DNA from 3 places in the Pantoea sp. X-Soil-TKNS-1279 genome. Region 1 is predicted to be linked to each of the others. Evidence: predicted binding sites of a transcription regulator. Region 1 holds the regulator's gene; each other region holds the start of a gene.
What was found. The regulator sigma-54, encoded in region 1, starts transcription at its own class of promoters, with help from an activator protein. The targets are predictions, from matches to a motif close to GTTGGCACANNTTTCGCTNT.
Positions count from the first base shown of each region.

Region 2: a site for sigma-54 is predicted at 5,153-5,172, ahead of glnA (glutamate--ammonia ligase). Genes of this name have one in related genera too.
Region 3: a site for sigma-54 is predicted at 3,907-3,926, ahead of hypA (hydrogenase maturation nickel metallochaperone HypA). Genes of this name have one in related genera too.

Region 1 is NZ_AP035948.1:574,198-580,083, forward strand. Features, by position in the region: gene ptsN (PTS IIA-like nitrogen regulatory protein PtsN) at 1-30, opposite strand, end outside; gene hpf (ribosome hibernation promoting factor) at 205-492, opposite strand; gene rpoN (RNA polymerase factor sigma-54) at 514-1,947, opposite strand; gene lptB (LPS export ABC transporter ATP-binding protein) at 1,996-2,721, opposite strand; gene lptA (lipopolysaccharide ABC transporter substrate-binding protein LptA) at 2,727-3,281, opposite strand; gene lptC (LPS export ABC transporter periplasmic protein LptC) at 3,250-3,828, opposite strand; gene kdsC (3-deoxy-manno-octulosonate-8-phosphatase KdsC) at 3,825-4,391, opposite strand; gene kdsD (arabinose-5-phosphate isomerase KdsD) at 4,405-5,385, opposite strand; gene AC6I8N_RS02590 (calcium/sodium antiporter) at 5,402-5,886, opposite strand, start outside.
Region 2 is NZ_AP035948.1:4,271,530-4,277,415, reverse strand. Features, by position in the region: gene hemN (oxygen-independent coproporphyrinogen III oxidase) at 1-613, shown strand, start outside; gene AC6I8N_RS20055 (YshB family small membrane protein) at 645-770, opposite strand; gene glnG (nitrogen regulation protein NR(I)) at 870-2,279, opposite strand; gene glnL (nitrogen regulation protein NR(II)) at 2,287-3,336, opposite strand; gene glnA (glutamate--ammonia ligase) at 3,597-5,006, opposite strand; gene typA (ribosome-dependent GTPase TypA) at 5,451-5,886, shown strand, end outside.
Region 3 is NZ_AP035949.1:145,857-151,742, forward strand. Features, by position in the region: gene AC6I8N_RS20890 (respiratory chain complex I subunit 1 family protein) at 1-785, opposite strand, end outside; gene hycC (formate hydrogenlyase subunit 3) at 795-2,603, opposite strand; gene AC6I8N_RS20900 (4Fe-4S dicluster domain-containing protein) at 2,600-3,205, opposite strand; gene hycA (formate hydrogenlyase regulator HycA) at 3,295-3,750, opposite strand; gene hypA (hydrogenase maturation nickel metallochaperone HypA) at 3,956-4,318, shown strand; gene hypB (hydrogenase nickel incorporation protein HypB) at 4,311-5,162, shown strand; gene AC6I8N_RS20920 (HypC/HybG/HupF family hydrogenase formation chaperone) at 5,153-5,410, shown strand; gene hypD (hydrogenase formation protein HypD) at 5,410-5,886, shown strand, end outside.

The DNA of each region.
Region 1 (5,886 bases):
GCTCAATTCCAGTGTCAGATCGTTGTTCATCATCGTTTCACTTGCGAGTTCACATAGCCGCGAGGATCACCCACTTTACCCCTTATCACGGGAAAAATGCAGTGTCTCCTGTTGGCGCTTGCGCAGATGACAAAACGGGGCGGTCAGCCCGCCCCATTCTGTGCTCTGAGTACCGAACCTATCAGTACTCTGCAAGCGTGAAGGTTAGTGTTTTTTCAGTTTATCTTTATGTTTGGTCAACTGACGGGAAAGCTTGTCGATCAATCCGTCAATCGCCGCGTACATGTCTTCCGCTTCCGATGTCGCGTGCAATTCACCGCCGTTCACATGCAGTGTTGCATCAGCAATCTGCGTTACCTTTTCCACTTTCAGAACAATATAGACCTGATTAATGCGATCAAAATAGTGTTCCAATTTGGCAAATTTGCTATTTACAAATTCGCGCAGCGGCTCGGTAATCTCTACATTCAGTCCGGTAAGGTTTATTTGCATAGGTCTTCCTTCTCAATACATTCAAACCAGCTGCTTGCGCTGATTCGAGGGCGGGATGGACAAAGACTCGCGATACTTAGCAACCGTACGGCGGGCCACCATGATGCCCTGTTCAGATAACATGGAGGTCAGTTTGCTGTCGCTCAAGGGTTTTGCGGGATTTTCCGCAGAGATCAATTTTTTCACCAACGCACGAATTGCCGTCGAGGAGGCTTCGCCGCCACCTTCGGTATTCACATGACTGGAGAAAAAATATTTCAGTTCAAAGATGCCACGCGGGCTATGCAAGTACTTCTGCGTGGTAACACGGGAAATGGTGGATTCATGCATATCCACGGCCTGGGCGATATCCGCCAGCACCATCGGACGCATGTACTCCTCGCCCTGTTCAAAAAACGCCTGCTGCTGCTCGACAATACAGCGAGTCACTTTCAGCAGCGTGTCGTTACGGCTCTCCAGGCTCTTAATCAGCCATTTGGCTTCCTGTAAATTGCTGCGGATAAACTGGCTGTCGCTGTCATTACGCGCCGCACCGCCCATCGCAGCGTAGTGCTGATTAATTTTGAGACGCGGTACGCTGTCGGCATTTAGCTCAACTGTCCAGCGGGTGCTGACCTTGCGTACCAGTACATCCGGGATGACATACTCAGGTTCGCTAGTGTTGACCGACTGACCTGGACGCGGATCAAGCGACTGAATCAGCAACATTGCCTCTTTCAGCACATCTTCTTTCAGACGCGTCATGCGCATCAGGCTACGGAAATCGTGATTGGCCAGCAGATCGAGATGATCGCTCACAATCAACCGTGCTTCCGCCAGCATCGGCGTATCGGCGGCATATTGGGACAGCTGCACCAGCAGGCAATCACGCAAATCGCGTGCGCCAACGCCGACCGGATCAAAACGCTGTACGCGTTTCAATACCGCTTCCACTTCTTCCAGCGTCAGTTCTTCATCACCGATGCTGTCGCAAATATCCTGGAGCGTCACGGTGAGATAACCGGTGTCGTCAATGGCATCGACAATCGAAGTCGCAATGGCGCGGTCGGTATCGGTGAACGGTGTCAGCTCAACCTGCCACATCAGATAATCCTGCAACGACTGCGTGGTTTCGCCCTGATAGACCGGCAGCTCATCATCCTGGTAATCGGTACCCGTACCGGAAGGCGTTCCGGCGGTGTAGATTTCATCCCAGGTTGCATCGAGCGGCAGCTCTTCCGGCATGTCCTTCTGTTCCAGAGCCTCGCGGGTGTCGAGGGCTTCGCTTTCCTGATATTCGCGTGCGTCTACTTCTTCATGGAGTTCTGATTGTTCGAGCAATGGGTTGCTTTCCAGCGCCAGTTGTAATTCCTGCTGGAGTTCAAGCGTAGAGAGTTGCAGCAAGCGAATTGCCTGCTGCAACTGGGGTGTCATCGCCAGCTGTTGGCTGAGCCTGAGTTGCAAACCTTGCTTCATAATCCGGATTGAATTTCCTAAGCAAACGTCGGAGGTTCCGACACCTTATCAGAGTCTGAACTCTTCGCCCAAATAAACACGCTTAACCTGCTCATCTGCAAGTATTTCATCGGGTGTGCCGTGAGCAATCAGATGCCCCTGGCTGACGATGTAAGCGCGTTCACAAACGGCAAGGGTTTCGCGTACGTTGTGGTCGGTAATCAGCACACCCAACCCACTGTCGCGCAGATGTTCAATGATCTTCTTGATATCAATGACGGAAATTGGGTCAACACCGGCAAATGGTTCATCCAGCAGGATAAACTTAGGATTGGCAGCCAGCGCGCGGGCAATCTCGACACGACGGCGTTCACCGCCGGAGAGTGCCTGACCCATGCTGTCACGCAGGTGTTCGATGTGGAACTCTTCCATCAGTTCGTTGGCTCGATCCTGACGCTGCTCTTCGCTGAGATCGTCACGGATCTGCAATACGGCCATCAGGTTGTCGTAAACGCTGAGGCGACGGAAAATCGAGGCTTCCTGCGGCAGATAACCAATGCCGCGACGTGCACGCGCATGTAGCGGCAGAATGCTGATGTCTTCATCATCAATCACAATACGACCGGCATCGCGCGGCACGATCCCGACCACCATGTAAAAGGTGGTGGTTTTACCGGCCCCGTTGGGGCCAAGCAATCCGACAATTTCACCGGATTTAACTTGCAGGCTAACGTCTTCTACCACGCGGCGGCCTTTGTAGGCTTTCGCCAGGTTTTCAGCGATCAGTGTGGCCATAGAAATTAGTTACTCTTCTTTTGGCTCTGGGATGAACCGTTTTTGTCCTGCAACTGCGACGGCACCAGCACGGTGGTCACGCGTTTGCTCTGGCCCTGACTGTAGGCCTGCATTTTCTGTTCTTTCACCAGATAGGTGATGCGATCGCCTTTGATATTGCTATCCAACTGTTCAATGTAGGCGTTACCCGTCAGCTCAACAAAGTCATTCGCCAGTTCATAGTGCAATTTGGCCGCATGACCCTGTACCGGCTTACCGTTGTCCTGCATCTGATAAAAGGTTGCCGGGTTGCCCCAGGCATCAACGATGGTTTTTTTGCTGTCACCACCCGGGCGAGTGACGACGACTTTGTCGGCGGTGATCTTGATCGATCCCTGAGTCACGATGACGTTGCCGGTAAAGGTAGCGACATTGCCTTGCAGATCCAGCGACTGATTCTCTGAATCGATATTCACGGGTTTGTCAGAATCCCCGGTTAATGCCAGAGCGGGCAAGCTGGTGGCTAACAGGGCGCTGACCAGCAGTAATTTAAGGCTGTTGTTTTTCATTTTGGATTTCATAGGAGGATTTGACCTTTTCAATCAACTGGGCATTTTTCGTCCGTAAGTTGCCGCGCATCTTCATGCCAGTAGAGTTAAAACTGCGGCCATAAAGGGTGACCTGATCGTCTGAGGTAACATCCTGGGTGACGAGATTGACCACCGCATTATCGGTTTTAATGCGTTCCAGCTCCGAATCCTGCGTCAGGGTGTTCACTTCAACGTGGCCGTAAAGATAAAGCATACGATCTTTGGTGAGCTTTGCCTTATCGGCGCGCACAGACCAGGTCGGAATTTTATTCACGTCGTAAGTGGTCATCACCGGATTATCGAACCAGCTCAGTTCATCGGCAGCAAAGTAGGTCACTTTATCCGAAATCAGTTTGTAGGCCAGCGCACCGTCTGGATTGTACACCACGGTGTGAGAAGTCGAACTGGTGTAAGTCGGCTCCTGGTCGTTGGTGGTAACCGGCGCTTTGCTCTCATCCTGGTTGGTAAGATTCCAGCCAATCAGCACCAGAGCGATTAGGGCCAGAATCAGCGTTATCCAACGCCTGCTTTTACTCATACTGATTGCCCTTTGGCATCCTCAAATTTGTTCTGCGCCATTAAGATCAGATCGCAAAGTTCACGTACCGCACCGCGGCCACCGGCAATGCGGGTGACGTAATGCGCGCGCGGCAACAGAATCGGGTGCGCATCGGCGACCGCTACGCTCAGACCCACGCGGGCCATTACCGGCCAGTCGATCAGGTCATCACCGATATACGCCACCTGTTCCGCAGATAATGACAGTTTATCCAGGAGTTCGCGCCAGGCCAAAAGCTTATCCGATTGTCCCTGGTAAAGATGCGTAATGCCGAGGGTTTTGCAGCGATCTTCCATCAGTTTGGCATTGCGGCCGGTAATAATAGCCACTTCAATGCCGGAGGTCAGCAGGCAACGAATGCCATAGCCATCGCGCACGTTGAAAGCTTTCAGTTCTTCGCCGCTGTTGCCCATATAAATCAGGCCATCTGACATTACGCCGTCCACATCACAAATCAGCAGGCGGATCTGCGCTGCGCGCGCCATCACTTCTGCGCTTACCGGACCATAACAGGTCTCGATTGCAGCTGTTTCAACACTCATGTTCTTTTCCTGTTCAGACAACGCCAGCGCGCAGCATGTCATGCATATGTACCACACCGAGCAGGCGATCGTCATCGGCCACCAGCAGCGCAGTGATGTTTTTGTTTTGCATCAGATTAAGGGCGTCAACGGCCAGCAGGTTGGGACGTACGCGAATACCGCCGCGTGTCATCACATCTTTGATGCTGGCTGACTGGAAATCGATACCCATATCAAACACCCGACGCAAGTCACCGTCGGTAAAGATGCCTTCGATTTTCATCAGGTCATCAACGATCACCGTCAGGCCGAGATTTTTACGCGTGATCTCCAGCAACGCATCACGCAGTGAGGCATCCCGAGAGACATGCGGGATCTCGTCGCCGCTGTGCATGATGTCGCTGACATGCAGCAGCAGTTTACGTCCGAGAGCTCCACCGGGATGGGACAGTGCAAAATCTTCCTGGGTAAAGCCACGCGCTTCCAGCAGCGCGACGGCCAGCGCATCGCCCATCACCAGCGTTGCGGTGGTGCTGGTAGTTGGGGCCAGCCCAAGAGGACAGGCTTCCTGTGGCACTTTAACGCACAGATGCACATCGGCGGCACGTCCCATCGCACTGTCGGCACGGCTGGTGATACAAATCAGCTGGACTTTCTGTCGCTTAAGAACCGGGATTAGCGCGAGGATTTCGTTGGATTCGCCGCTATTAGAAATGGCCACCACCACATCATCGGTGCTGACCATGCCAAGGTCACCGTGGCTGGCTTCCGCCGGATGAACAAAGAACGCTGGCGTTCCGGTGCTGGCGAACGTGGCGGCGATTTTTTTGCCGATATGTCCGGACTTGCCCATACCCATCACCACCACTTTGCCCCGACAGGCAAAGATCATTTCGCAGGCGCGGGAGAAATCGTCATTGATATATTGATCGAGTTGCTCAAGTCCTTCGCGCTCAATGCGCAGCACCGCTTTGCCCGCCTGTTGAAAGTCAAAATCCAGTCGCTGATGTGACATGCTCAGTCTGTCCTTATTAACTTGGGGTAAACATGGGGCTAAGCCACAGCCAGCACACCCACACGATAAATCCAGCTAACAACAAGGTGCCTGCTGCCCGGCCAATTCGGCGTCGCGGTTGCAGGCACAGCAGGGCGAACAACACGCTAACCCCCAACATGACCCAGTAATCCCGGGCAAACGCGTGGGGATCAATACTGCCCGGATGAATCAGCGCAGGCAGGCCCAGTACGATAGCCAGATTATAAATGTTGGCACCGATCAGGTTGCCGATGGCGATATCGTCCTCGCCTTTCATGGCCCCGGCAATCACAGTCGCCAGCTCTGGCAGGCTGGTACCTACCGAGATCAGCGTCAGGCCCATCACCAGTTCACTCACCCCGAAATAGTCGGCAAAGACCGTCGCGTTATCGATCACCATCCGGGTCGACATAGGCAGGATCAGCAACGCCACGGCAAGCCACAGGAAGGCCACGGTATTACCGGTTTCATCGCGTGGTA
Region 2 (5,886 bases), 610 kb from region 1:
GATCAAAGATGATGAGCTACCTAGTGCTACGCAAAAGCTGGAAATTTTGCAGCAGACCATTGCCACGTTAACCGGTGAAGGCTATCAGTTCATTGGTATGGATCACTTCGCCCGGCCGGACGACGAACTGGCGGTGGCGCAGCGTGCTGGCAAATTGCACCGTAATTTTCAGGGATATACCACGCAGGGTGAGACGGACTTGCTGGGGCTGGGGGTGTCGGCAATAAGTATGATCGGCGACAGTTACGCGCAGAACCATAAAGAGTTAAAAACCTGGTACGCCAGCGTGGAGGAGCAAGGTAACGCGCTATGGCGCGGCCTGACCCTTAGTGACGATGATTGCCTGCGTCGTGATGTTATTAAGGCGCTGATTTGTAACTTCGCACTGGATTACGCGGCTATTGAGGCGCAGTGGCCGATCGCCTTCAGGCGCTATTTTGCTGAGGATTTGCAACTGTTGGCACCGCTGGTGGCGGATGGTTTACTGGAACAGCATGAAAGGGGATTGCGCATCACTGGTGTGGGCCGCCTGCTGATCCGTAATATCTGCATGTGCTTTGATGCGTATCTGCGGCAGAAAGCGCGCCAGCAGCAGTTTTCGCGGGTGATTTAAAACGACAAAGGGAGCCAAGGCTCCCTTTGTATTAACTGAACAGACTCACGGTAATGGCGCACATCACAGCAGCAATGGCCGTTTGCGGTGAATGGCTGGCCGCGTTGCCGATCGCCGCGATGTTATGCGTGATCACCTGGATGACTGACTGGAACATGTTCTCTTCTCCCGATTGCCGCCCGTATGATACTGAACGGCACCGGTCTGTACAGATGGGGTGAGCATAAAAATCGTGCAATAAGCCCGCTTTTTACACTTACTCCATGCCCAGCTCTTTCAGTTTACGTGTCAGGGTATTACGTCCCCAGCCAAGCAAACGCGCCGCTTCCTGTTTATGTCCCTGCGTATGACGCAAAGCGGTTGTGAGCAGGGTGCGCTCCATCTCCGGCTGTGCCTCAGATAGCAGGTTTTGATGACCGGAGCGCAGTGCACGATCCGCCCATTGTGCCAGTAAGGTGGCCCAGCTATCCGGCAGCGACTGCACCGGACTTTCCGGCGTACTGGATTCAAACAGTTCAGCGGGCAGATCCTGAATCAGTACTTCCTGGCCCGCAGCCATCACGGTCAGCCAGCGACAGGTATTTTCCAGCTGGCGCACGTTACCGGACCAATGCAAACGCGTCAGCGCCGCTTCGGTTTCCGGGTGCAAAATTTTCGCCTCTACACCCAGTTCGCGTGCAGCAACTTGCAGGAAGTAGCGGGCCAGGCGCGGAATATCTTCACGACGTTCACGCAGCGGTGGCAGATGAACACGAATTACGTTGAGACGATGGAATAAGTCTTCACGGAATTTGCCTTCCTGTACGCGCATTTCCAGGTTTTGGTGGGTTGCGGCGATGATACGCACATCCACTTTAACTGGCGCATAACCGCCAACACGGTAGAACTGACCATCGGCCAGCACGCGCAGCAGGCGGGTTTGCACGTCGAGCGGCATATCGCCGATCTCATCAAGGAACAGCGTACCACCATCAGCTTGCTCAAAACGTCCCTGACGAATCTGATTGGCACCGGTAAATGCGCCTTTCTCATGACCAAACAGCTCAGACTCAATCAAATCTTTGGGAATCGCCGCCATGTTCAGCGCGATAAAGGGGGCTTTAGCGCGCGGGCTATGGCGATGCAGGGCATGCGCCACCAGTTCTTTACCGGTCCCGGATTCACCGTTAATCAGCACGCTGATAGAAGAACGCGACAGACGGCCAATAATGCGAAACACATCCTGCATCGCTGGCGCTTCACCGATAATATCGGTCGTCGGGCCGCTTACCGGTTGATTGCGCGGCTGCTGCTGCTCCTGATAGTGGCTGATGGCGCGTTCTACCAACGCGACCGCTTCATCAATATCAAATGGCTTTGGCAGGTAATCAAAAGCACCCTGCTGATAAGCACTGACGGCGGCATCCAGATCGGAGTGCGCCGTCATAATGATGACCGGCAGCATCGGATGGCGCTGTTTGATTTGTTTCAGCAATGCCAATCCGTCCATGCCTGGCATACGAATATCTGACAGTAAAACATCTGGGGTTTTGGTCGAGAGCGCTTCCAGCACCTCGTTGCCGCTGTCAAACGTTGCACAGCTCAAACCGGCTCCAGTGAGCGCACGTTCAAGCACCCAGCGGATGGAGCTATCGTCATCGACGATCCAGACTATCCCTCGTTGCATAGAAACCTCACTGGCGAATAGGCAGGTAAACCGAGAATTCGGTGTGACCAGGCCAACTGTTAAATTCTATTTTTCCTGAATGCTGATCGATCAGACTGCGGGCAATCGACAGACCTAAACCGGTGCCGCCTTCGCGCCCACTCACCATCGGATAGAACAGCGTATCCTGCAGTTGAGCCGGAATGCCTGGGCCGTCATCTTCAATATCAATGCGTGCCACCAGGCGATATCGCACACCATGCAGCGTTAACTGGAACGCGGTGCGGGTGCGGATAATAATTGTGCCGCCTTCTTCACCCAACGCCTGAAGCGCGTTGCGTACTACATTCAGCAGAACTTGTTCGATTTGATCCGGGTCGTGTGGCAACTCCGGCAGGCTGGGGTCGTAATCACGCACCAGCGAAACGTTATCCGGCAACTCCATCGACACCAGATTGACCACGCGTTCAGCCACCTGATGAATGCTTTGAGTGACATGCAAACCAGGCTGCTGAGGGCCAAGCAAACGATCTACCAGATTTCTCAGTCGATCGGCTTGCTCAATAATGACCTTGGTATATTCATTCAGCGAAGGGTCGGGTAGGGCGCGAGATAGTAATTGCGCGGCACCACGCAAACCCCCCAGCGGGTTTTTAATTTCATGTGCCAGACCACGTACTAAATCGCGGGCGGCGACCTGCTGAGCATGCTGAATTTGTTCCTGACTGAGGCGGCGTTGATTATCCATCGGCGCCATTTCCAGCAAAATTAAGCCATCAGGCAGACGTTGCGCCGTGAGCGACATAATATGCGCGCGGCCATCCACCACTAAGGTCACTTCGCTGTCTGTAAAGCCCTGGCCGGCCTCAAGACTCTCGCGCATAACCTCAATATTCAGCGAAAAATAGCCGGTTAATTCAGGTAACGGCGTGCCAAATAATTTCCGTGAACTCTGCGCCAGTAATTGCTGTGCCGCCGGATTGGCGTAATGAATAACTAATTCATTATCAACCAGCAAAATACTGTTTATCAGGGAGTTGAGAATCTGCCCCGCATCGGGCAGCGTGCCAGTTGCCATACAGCGTTCCTCTGCACTAATTTAGTGCATTATAGCCTTTGGTTGTAAAAACCGTAATTTGAACGATGAATTCGTGGAGAAAAAAGCCCATCCGAAGATGGGCTGAAAGTTTCCACGGCAACAAAAAATCTTCAGCGTCTTTCGTGCCGCAGCCGCGTTGGCTGCCCTCACTCACCCGGGTCACTGAGCTATCTCAGCTCCCCGGGATCCATTCGGCTGCCGCCTTGCTGCAACACGAAATCCGCGGAATATTTAATTAATTACACGCTGTAGTACAGCTCGAACTCTACCGGGTGCGGAGTCATGCGAACGCGGTCGTTTTCAGACTTACGCAGTTCGATGTACGCGTCGATAGCGTCGTCGGTGAACACGCCACCACGGGTCAGGAACTCGCGGTCTTCGTTCAGGCAGTTCAGCGCTTCTTCCAGTGAACCAGCCACTTTTGGAATCTCAGCTTCTTCTTCCGGCGGCAGGTCATACAGGTTTTTGTCCATTGCATCGCCCGGGTGGATCTTGTTGATGATGCCGTCGAGGCCAGCCATCAGCAGCGCGGTGAATGCCAGGTACGGGTTAGCAGCCGGGTCCGGGAAGCGCGCTTCAATACGACGTGCTTTCGGGCTGGCAACAACCGGGATACGGATTGAAGCAGAACGGTTACGGGCAGAGTAAGCCAGCATTACCGGAGCTTCGTAGCCTGGGACCAGACGCTTGTAAGAGTTGGTGGTCGGGTTAGCCAGGGCGTTGATGGCTTTAGCGTGCTTGATGATACCGCCGATGTAGAACAGAGCAGTTTCAGACAGGCCGCCGTATTTGTCGCCAGAGAACAGGTTCACGCCGCCTTTAGACAGAGACATGTGGCAGTGCATACCTGAACCGTTGTCACCGAACATCGGCTTCGGCATGAAGGTTGCAGTTTTGCCGTAAGCGTGAGCAACGTTGTGAACAACGTATTTGTAGATCTGAATTTCGTCAGCTTTTTTGGTCATGGTGTTGAAGCGGGTTGCCACTTCGTTCTGACCAGCAGTTGCCACTTCGTGGTGATGAGCTTCAACCACCAGACCCATCTGCTCCATGGTCAGACACATAGCAGAACGGATGTCCTGAGCTGAGTCAACCGGCGGAACCGGGAAGTAACCACCTTTGATGGCCGGACGGTGGCCTTTGTTGCCGCCTTCGTATTCTTTACCGGTGTTCCATGCTGCTTCGATATCGTCGATAGCAACGTGTGAACCAGAAGTTGAAGAACCGAAACGGATGTCATCGAACAGGAAGAATTCCGGCTCAGGTCCGAACAGAACGGTATCAGCGATACCAGAAGAACGCAGGAAGTCTTCTGCGCGCTTGGCGATAGAACGCGGGTCGCGATCGTAGCCCTGCATGGTGCCTGGCTCAAGGATGTCACAACGGATGATCAGCGTCGGATCTTCGAAGAACGGGTCCAGAACGGCAGTGGTTGCGTCCGGCATCAGTACCATGTCTGATTCGTTAATGCCTTTCCAGCCACCGATGGAGGAGCCATCGAACATTTTGCCTTCTTCGAAGAAGTCAGCGTTAACCTGGTGAGCAGGGATAGTAACGTGCTGTTCTTTACCTTTGGTATCGGTAAAACGCAGGTCAACAAACTTAACTTCGTGCTCGTTCATCATCGAGAGAACGTGTTCAGCGGACATACTCAACTCTCCTGGAAATTGTCATTGTCGTCGTGGTGAGAGAACTTCGTTGCCTGGAATGTGTCATGGGTTCTGACATCTCCTAACCAAAGATCTCGGCAAGCTCTTCAACCGTTGTGCAACTGTCGTTTTCGCTTGAGAATACCAAAGCGAATTCTGTGCCAACTTTATTACAGCGGATAAAATCGTGCTGTGATGCGCCCTGTCGTGAGTCGGTGACTGCACCAGGATGGATTTGATGCACCGATATGGTGCCTTTATGGCAAATAAAAGCACCATTTCAGTGCAAAATGCCATCGCAGTGCAGATTAATGCACCGCAATTGGTGCTAAAAACCAGCGCTGTAAGAAACTTTAGGCGAAATCTGTGATCATGTTCAGTCTTCCGCTTAATCCGTGTACAATAGCGCGTTATTTCTATTTCTATAATGCCTGAGGCAAAGCTGTGACCGAAAATTTGCGTAACATCGCCATCATCGCGCACGTTGACCACGGTAAGACCACCCTGGTTGATAAACTGCTGCAACAGTCCGGTACTTTTGACGCCCGTACCGAAGCGACTGAGCGCGTAATGGACTCCAACGATTTGGAGAAAGAGCGTGGAATCACCATCCTCGCGAAAAACACCGCCATCAAATGGAATGACTATCGTATCAACATCGTTGATACCCCGGGACACGCCGACTTCGGTGGTGAAGTTGAGCGCGTGATGTCCATGGTGGACTCGGTGCTGCTGGTTGTCGATGCGATGGATGGCCCGATGCCGCAAACTCGCTTCGTAACCAAAAAAGCCTTTGCTCACGGCCTGAAGCCGATTGTTGTTATCAACAAAGTTGACCGTCCTGGCGCGCGTCCGGACTGGGTGGTTGACCAGGTATTTG
Region 3 (5,886 bases), on a different replicon from region 1:
ATGGCCAGTACCACGGCGAGTACCCCTCCACCCCAGCTAAAGGCGTGCATCTGCCCCCAGGGCAAAAACACCCCGACAAACATTTGCAGCACCACTAACTGTTTTAACGAAATGCCCCACTTCAGTACGGCAAAGCCTGCGCCGCTGTATTCGGAAAGTGGCCCCTCCTGCAACTCCTGCTCGGCTTCCGCCAGGTCAAACGGCAGTTTCCCCATCTCGATAAACGTGGCGCAGGCGCAGGCGGCCAGCGCCAGCAACAGCGTCAGACTGTGGCTGAGCGGCCAGGCATGGACGGTCATGGCTATGTTGCTGATATGGGTACTGCCTGCCACCTGAGCCGCCACCCACAGGCCGAGCAGCAACATCGGCTCCACCAGCACGCCGAGCATCGTCTCGCGGCTGGCACCGATGCCAGTGAACGGACTGCCGGTGTCCAGGCCCGCAATGGCGAAAAAGAAGCGGGCGATGGCGAACAAATAAATCAAGGTGATCAGGTCGCCAACTGGCGGCAACGGCGAGGTGAGGGTAACCACCGGCAGCGCAGTGGCAATGGTCAACATCACGCCGACCATCACCAGCGGCATCAGGCGAAAAACCCAACCCGCAGCGGCGGGTGCCACGCTCTGGCGACCGAGTAACTTGAACAGATCCCGATACTCCTGCAACACGCCAGGACCACGCCGGTTATGCAAGCGCGCGCGGGCCATTCGCGAAATGCCGGAGAGCAAGGGCGCAGCCAGAAATAAGGCCAACGCCTGGGTAAGGGCAAAAAATAACGTCGTCATAGTGGTTCCTCAGGCGATGACCGCGACCAGCAAAATCGCCAGTTCAATAAATGCCAGACGCCGGAACGTGATGGCGATCCCGTCACCCCGCCAGCCAGGCACCCACCGCACCGGATTAAGGTGTTTGCGTAAGGCGAGGAGGGGCGCAAAGGCGGCTCTCACCGGTTGGGCAAAACCCGATGCGGTGATCACCATCGCTGCTTCGTGGTCGTAGCCACAAACCCATGCCGGGCCACGCGTGCGGTGCGGCAGGCGTTCGCCACGGAACAGCACCAGCAACAGCACAGGCAGCAGTGGCGTCATAATCAGCAGCAGGGCGATCAGCGGTTGCGATACCAGCGTCTGCGCGGTGTTGAGCGGGAGTGGGATGGCATGTTGCAGCAACGGCAGCAACCAGGGAGTAGCGACACCGGCAATCACGCAACCCAACGCCAGCAGAACGACGGTGATATTCATCAGGCCGGGCGGGTTGGCGGCCTGTTCGGCCTCCGGGCTGCGGGGTGCGCCGAGGAAGGTGACGCCATAGACCTTGGCCATACACATCACCGCCAACGCGCCAGTGATCGCCAGTCCAACCGCCAGCAGCGGCCCAAGGACACGCGCGATAAAGGAAGCCTGGTTGCCTAACTGGAAGAATGACTGATAGATCACCCATTCACCGGCAAAGCCATTAAGCGGCGGCAAGGCGGCCATCGCCATCAAACCCACCAGCATCGCCAACGAAATCAGCGGCATACGCTTGCCAATCCCGCCCAGTTTCTCAATGTCGTGCTGACCAGTGCGGAACCACACCGCGCCAGCGCCGAGGAACAGCGTGGTTTTAAACAGGCTGTGATTAAACAGATGGTAGAGGCCACCGATCATCCCCAACGCCACCAGCGCCGGTTGGTGCAGCGCAATCCCGATAAAGCCGCAACCCACGCCCAGCAGGATAATGCCGATGTTTTCCAGCGAGTGATAAGCCAGCAGGCGGTTGATGTTGTGTTCCATCAGGGCGTACAGCCCGCCGGTAAAGGCGGTCACCATACCGAGCACCACCACCAGCCCCCCCCACCACAGCGGCAACATGTCGGCGAGCAGTGAAACGCTGATCATGCCGTACAACCCTACCTTCAGCACTACGGCGGAAAACAGCGCTGCGGCCGGAGCCGGGGCATTGGCATGCGCCTGGGGTACCCAGCCGTGCAGCGGAATAATGCCCGCCAGCAGACCAAAGCCGAGCAAACTTAACAGCAACACCAGCGGAGAGAGCGCCGCTCCCTGGAGCGCCAGGCGTAATCCGTCAAAACTCAGCGTGCCAAACTGCTGCCACAGCAACCAACAGGCGGCGACCAGCAGAAGCGTGCCAAGGCGACCCAGTGCAAACCAGAGTTGACCGGATTTACGACAGCCGGTGAGGAAGTAGCCTGCCAGCGCGACAATTTCGGCCATCGCTACCAGGGTGGCGAGGTTAGCGGCGAGCAGAGCAACAGCCGCGGCGGCGAGGATCAGATTGACCAGCAAACCGTTGGCTTTAACCTGAGAATGCCGATGCCAGCTTACGTTAAACAGGCAGATAAACAGGCCGCAGAGTGACACTGTCACTAACCATATGCTGTTAAAGCTATTCAGTTGTAGCTGCCAACGCCACAGCGTCAGGATGGCGCTGAATCCGAGCAGGCCCTGGACGCTGGCTGCCAGCAGCAACGCACAACTTATCGCGCCACCGATACCGGCAACAACGCCACTGACGGGCCGGTTAAACGCGGTGATGCCCGCCAGTAACGCACTGAGCATCAGACCGGCCAGTGCCCAGTGGATCAGAAAAAAAACATTCATTTACGTGCCTCTGGCTGGCTGAACAGGCTTAAATCACCCAGCGCACCCGCCAGCGTGAGTTCACGCTTGCGTTTGCTGGCTTTGGCGATATCGGTGTTGTCGATCAGTTGCAGCGCTTTCGTCGGACAGGTGCGCACGCAGGCTGGACCCTGCTCATCGAAGCTGCACAGATCACATTTCATCGCGACAGCACGAATGCCAGGAACCCAGTCCAGCAGCGAACTAACGCGCAGGGGATCGGCAGGGGCGGCGGGCGCTTTGGGGCTGTTGACGTCTGCCGGGATGTGTAACGGGCGGCTGCCGGAAAATTCGATAGCCCCAAACGGGCAGGCGATGCCGCACAGTTTGCAGCTGACGCACAGGTTAGCGTTCAGCTGTACCGCGCCATCCACACGGTTAATGGCATTCACCGGGCAGACGCTGGCACAAGGGGCGTCTTCGCAGTGGCGGCACAACTGCGGGGCGGATTCGTCCCGGTTGCGCATCACCTTTAAACGCGGCATCGACTGTAAACCCTGTTGCCGGTGCGTCTCCGCGCAGGCCGCTTCACAGGTATGGCAACCAATGCATAATGTTGAATCAGCGATTACAAAACGGTTCACCAACGGATTCCTCTGGTGACTGTCGTCATTAATGACGAAATCATGCCGATAACCTGTCGCTTCGACAGTTTTCGACACCCTCAACCTCTTCACGCCACGGCGGCTTGTTGTAGCCGTTCCATCGACACCGGGGTGTTTTCATGGACCGCCAGATAGAGGCTGTCGTAAATCGGCTGAATTAGTTCCAGATAGTGGGTAAGTACTTTCTCGCGATCGCGATTGCTGAAGGCATTGTCGATGCAACCGTCATTATCGATATTGGCATGACCAATCAATATCTTATCGCTGTCATCCGGCAGCGCGAGAAAGTACTCGATACGGTGATTGTTAAAGCCTTCGCCTGGCTGAATATGAATGACGAAGTGTTCAAATAAGAAGAAGCGCAAGTCATCCCCAGGTGAGCAGGAGATGGTGTGGTGCAGTTTGGCTTTTGACAGGGTTATCCCCTGAACTAAGGCGTTGCCGTATTGTTTCCACTGTGCCTGCAAGCGTTGATGCTTATCAGCGATGTAGGCTGCTTTGTCACTCAGTTCCCTAATATCCATTATTAAATCACTCTGTTTGTGCGGATATTCCCCTAAGGCACATTTCGTGCCATGTTTTTAACCTATTGAATTTTATGATTAATCTATAAATCCCCGTTGCAAAAAAACCGTCAGTGACATGTCATTTCGTCATCTTTGACATCGACACGCCGCCGCGCTGGCACCGTCTTTGCATTAGCAGCCCTCAGTGAACCCAGGAGGCAGCATGCACGAAATTACCCTCTGTCAACGCGCAGTCGAACTGATCGATAACCATGCCCGGCAACATGGCGCACGCCGTGTCACTGCGGTCTGGCTGGAGGTCGGGGCGTTTTCTTGCGTGGAGACCAGCGCGATGCAGTTCTGCTTTGAACTGACGTGCCGGGGCACCCTGGCTGAAGGGTGTGAACTTCATCTTCATCAGCAGGAGGCGGAGTGCTGGTGTCACGATTGCCAGCAATACATCACGCTGCTTACGCAGCGCGTCAGACGGTGCCCGCAATGTGGCGGTCATCAACTGCGCATCGTGGCGGATGATGGCGTGCAAATTAAGCGGCTGGAAATCGATCAGGAGATCAATCATGTGTAGTAGCTGTGGTTGCGGTGAAGGCAACCTGTATATCGAAGGCGATGAGCGTAACCCGCATTCGGCGTTTCGCAGCGCCCCGTTTGCGCCGGCACCACGTCGGGTGCCGCGGATTTCTGGCATAAACCTCAGTGAGCATGGCGATCTGCATTATGGGCACGGCGTGGCCGAAGCCCATGCACCGGGTATCAGCCAGCGTAAGATGCTGGAGCTGGAGCTTGATGTGCTGGATAAAAATAATCAGCTGGCGCAGGCGAATCGCGCCGCTTTTACTGCGCAGCGTCAACTGGTGCTGAACCTGGTGTCCAGCCCTGGCTCCGGTAAAACCACCCTGCTGACCGAAACCCTGAAACGGTTACAGGGCAAGGTGTCCTGCGCGGTGATCGAGGGAGATCAGCAGACGGTAAATGATGCCGCACGCATCCGCGCCACGGGCACACCAGCGATTCAGGTGAATACCGGCAAAGGTTGCCATCTGGATGCGCAAATGGTTCAGACGGCGATGCAGCGTCTGCCGCTGGCAGACAACGGGGTGCTGTTTATTGAAAACGTCGGCAACCTGGTGTGTCCGGCGAGTTTTGATTTGGGTGAACGCCACAAAGTTGCGCTGCTCTCGGTGACGGAAGGTGAGGATAAGCCACTAAAATATAAGTATATGTTTGCTGCGGCTTCGCTGATGTTGCTCAACAAAATTGACTTGTTGCCGTATCTGCAATTCGATGTCGACCGTTGTCTGGCCTATGCCCGCGAGGTCAACCCGGATATCCAGATCATGCTGGTTTCTGCCACCAGCGGCGCAGGCATGGAAGCGTGGATTAACTGGCTGGAGAGCGAGCGATGTGCATAGGCATTCCGGGCCAGATTGTTGAGCGCCAGGGTAATGACGCGAAAGTGGATGTGTGTGGCGTGCAGCGCGATGTCAATTTAACGCTGGTGGATGATGCGGCGGTGGGCCAGTGGGTGTTGGTGCACGTTGGCTTTGCCATGAGCATCATTGATGAAGCGGAGGCGCGTGACACCCTCGATGCGCTGCAAAACATGTTCGACATGGAACCTGATGTCGGGGCCTTGCTGTACGGCGAGGAGCGTGGCTGATGCGTTATGTTGATGAATATCGCGATCCCACCCGCGTGATGCAGCTGATTGAAACCCTGAATAAGCGGGCGCCATTGCTGGATTACGATGCACAGCATCCGTTGCAGATTATGGAGGTGTGCGGGGGCCATACCCACGCCATCTTCCGCTTTGGCCTCGATCAGTTGCTGCCGGATAACATCGATTTTATCCACGGTCCGGGCTGTCCGGTATGCGTGTTACCGATGGGGCGCATTGATAGCTGCATTGACATTGCCCGCCATCCTGAAGTGATTTTCTGTACCTTCGGCGACGCCATACGCGTGCCGGGCAGACAGGGATCGCTAATGCAGGCTAAAGCGCAGGGGGCGGATGTACGGGTGGTGTATTCACCGATGGATGCCCTGACGCTGGCGCGTCTGAATCCACACCGTAAGGTGGTGTTTTTCGCTCTCGGCTTTGAAACCACCATGCCCGCCACGGCCATTACGCTGCAA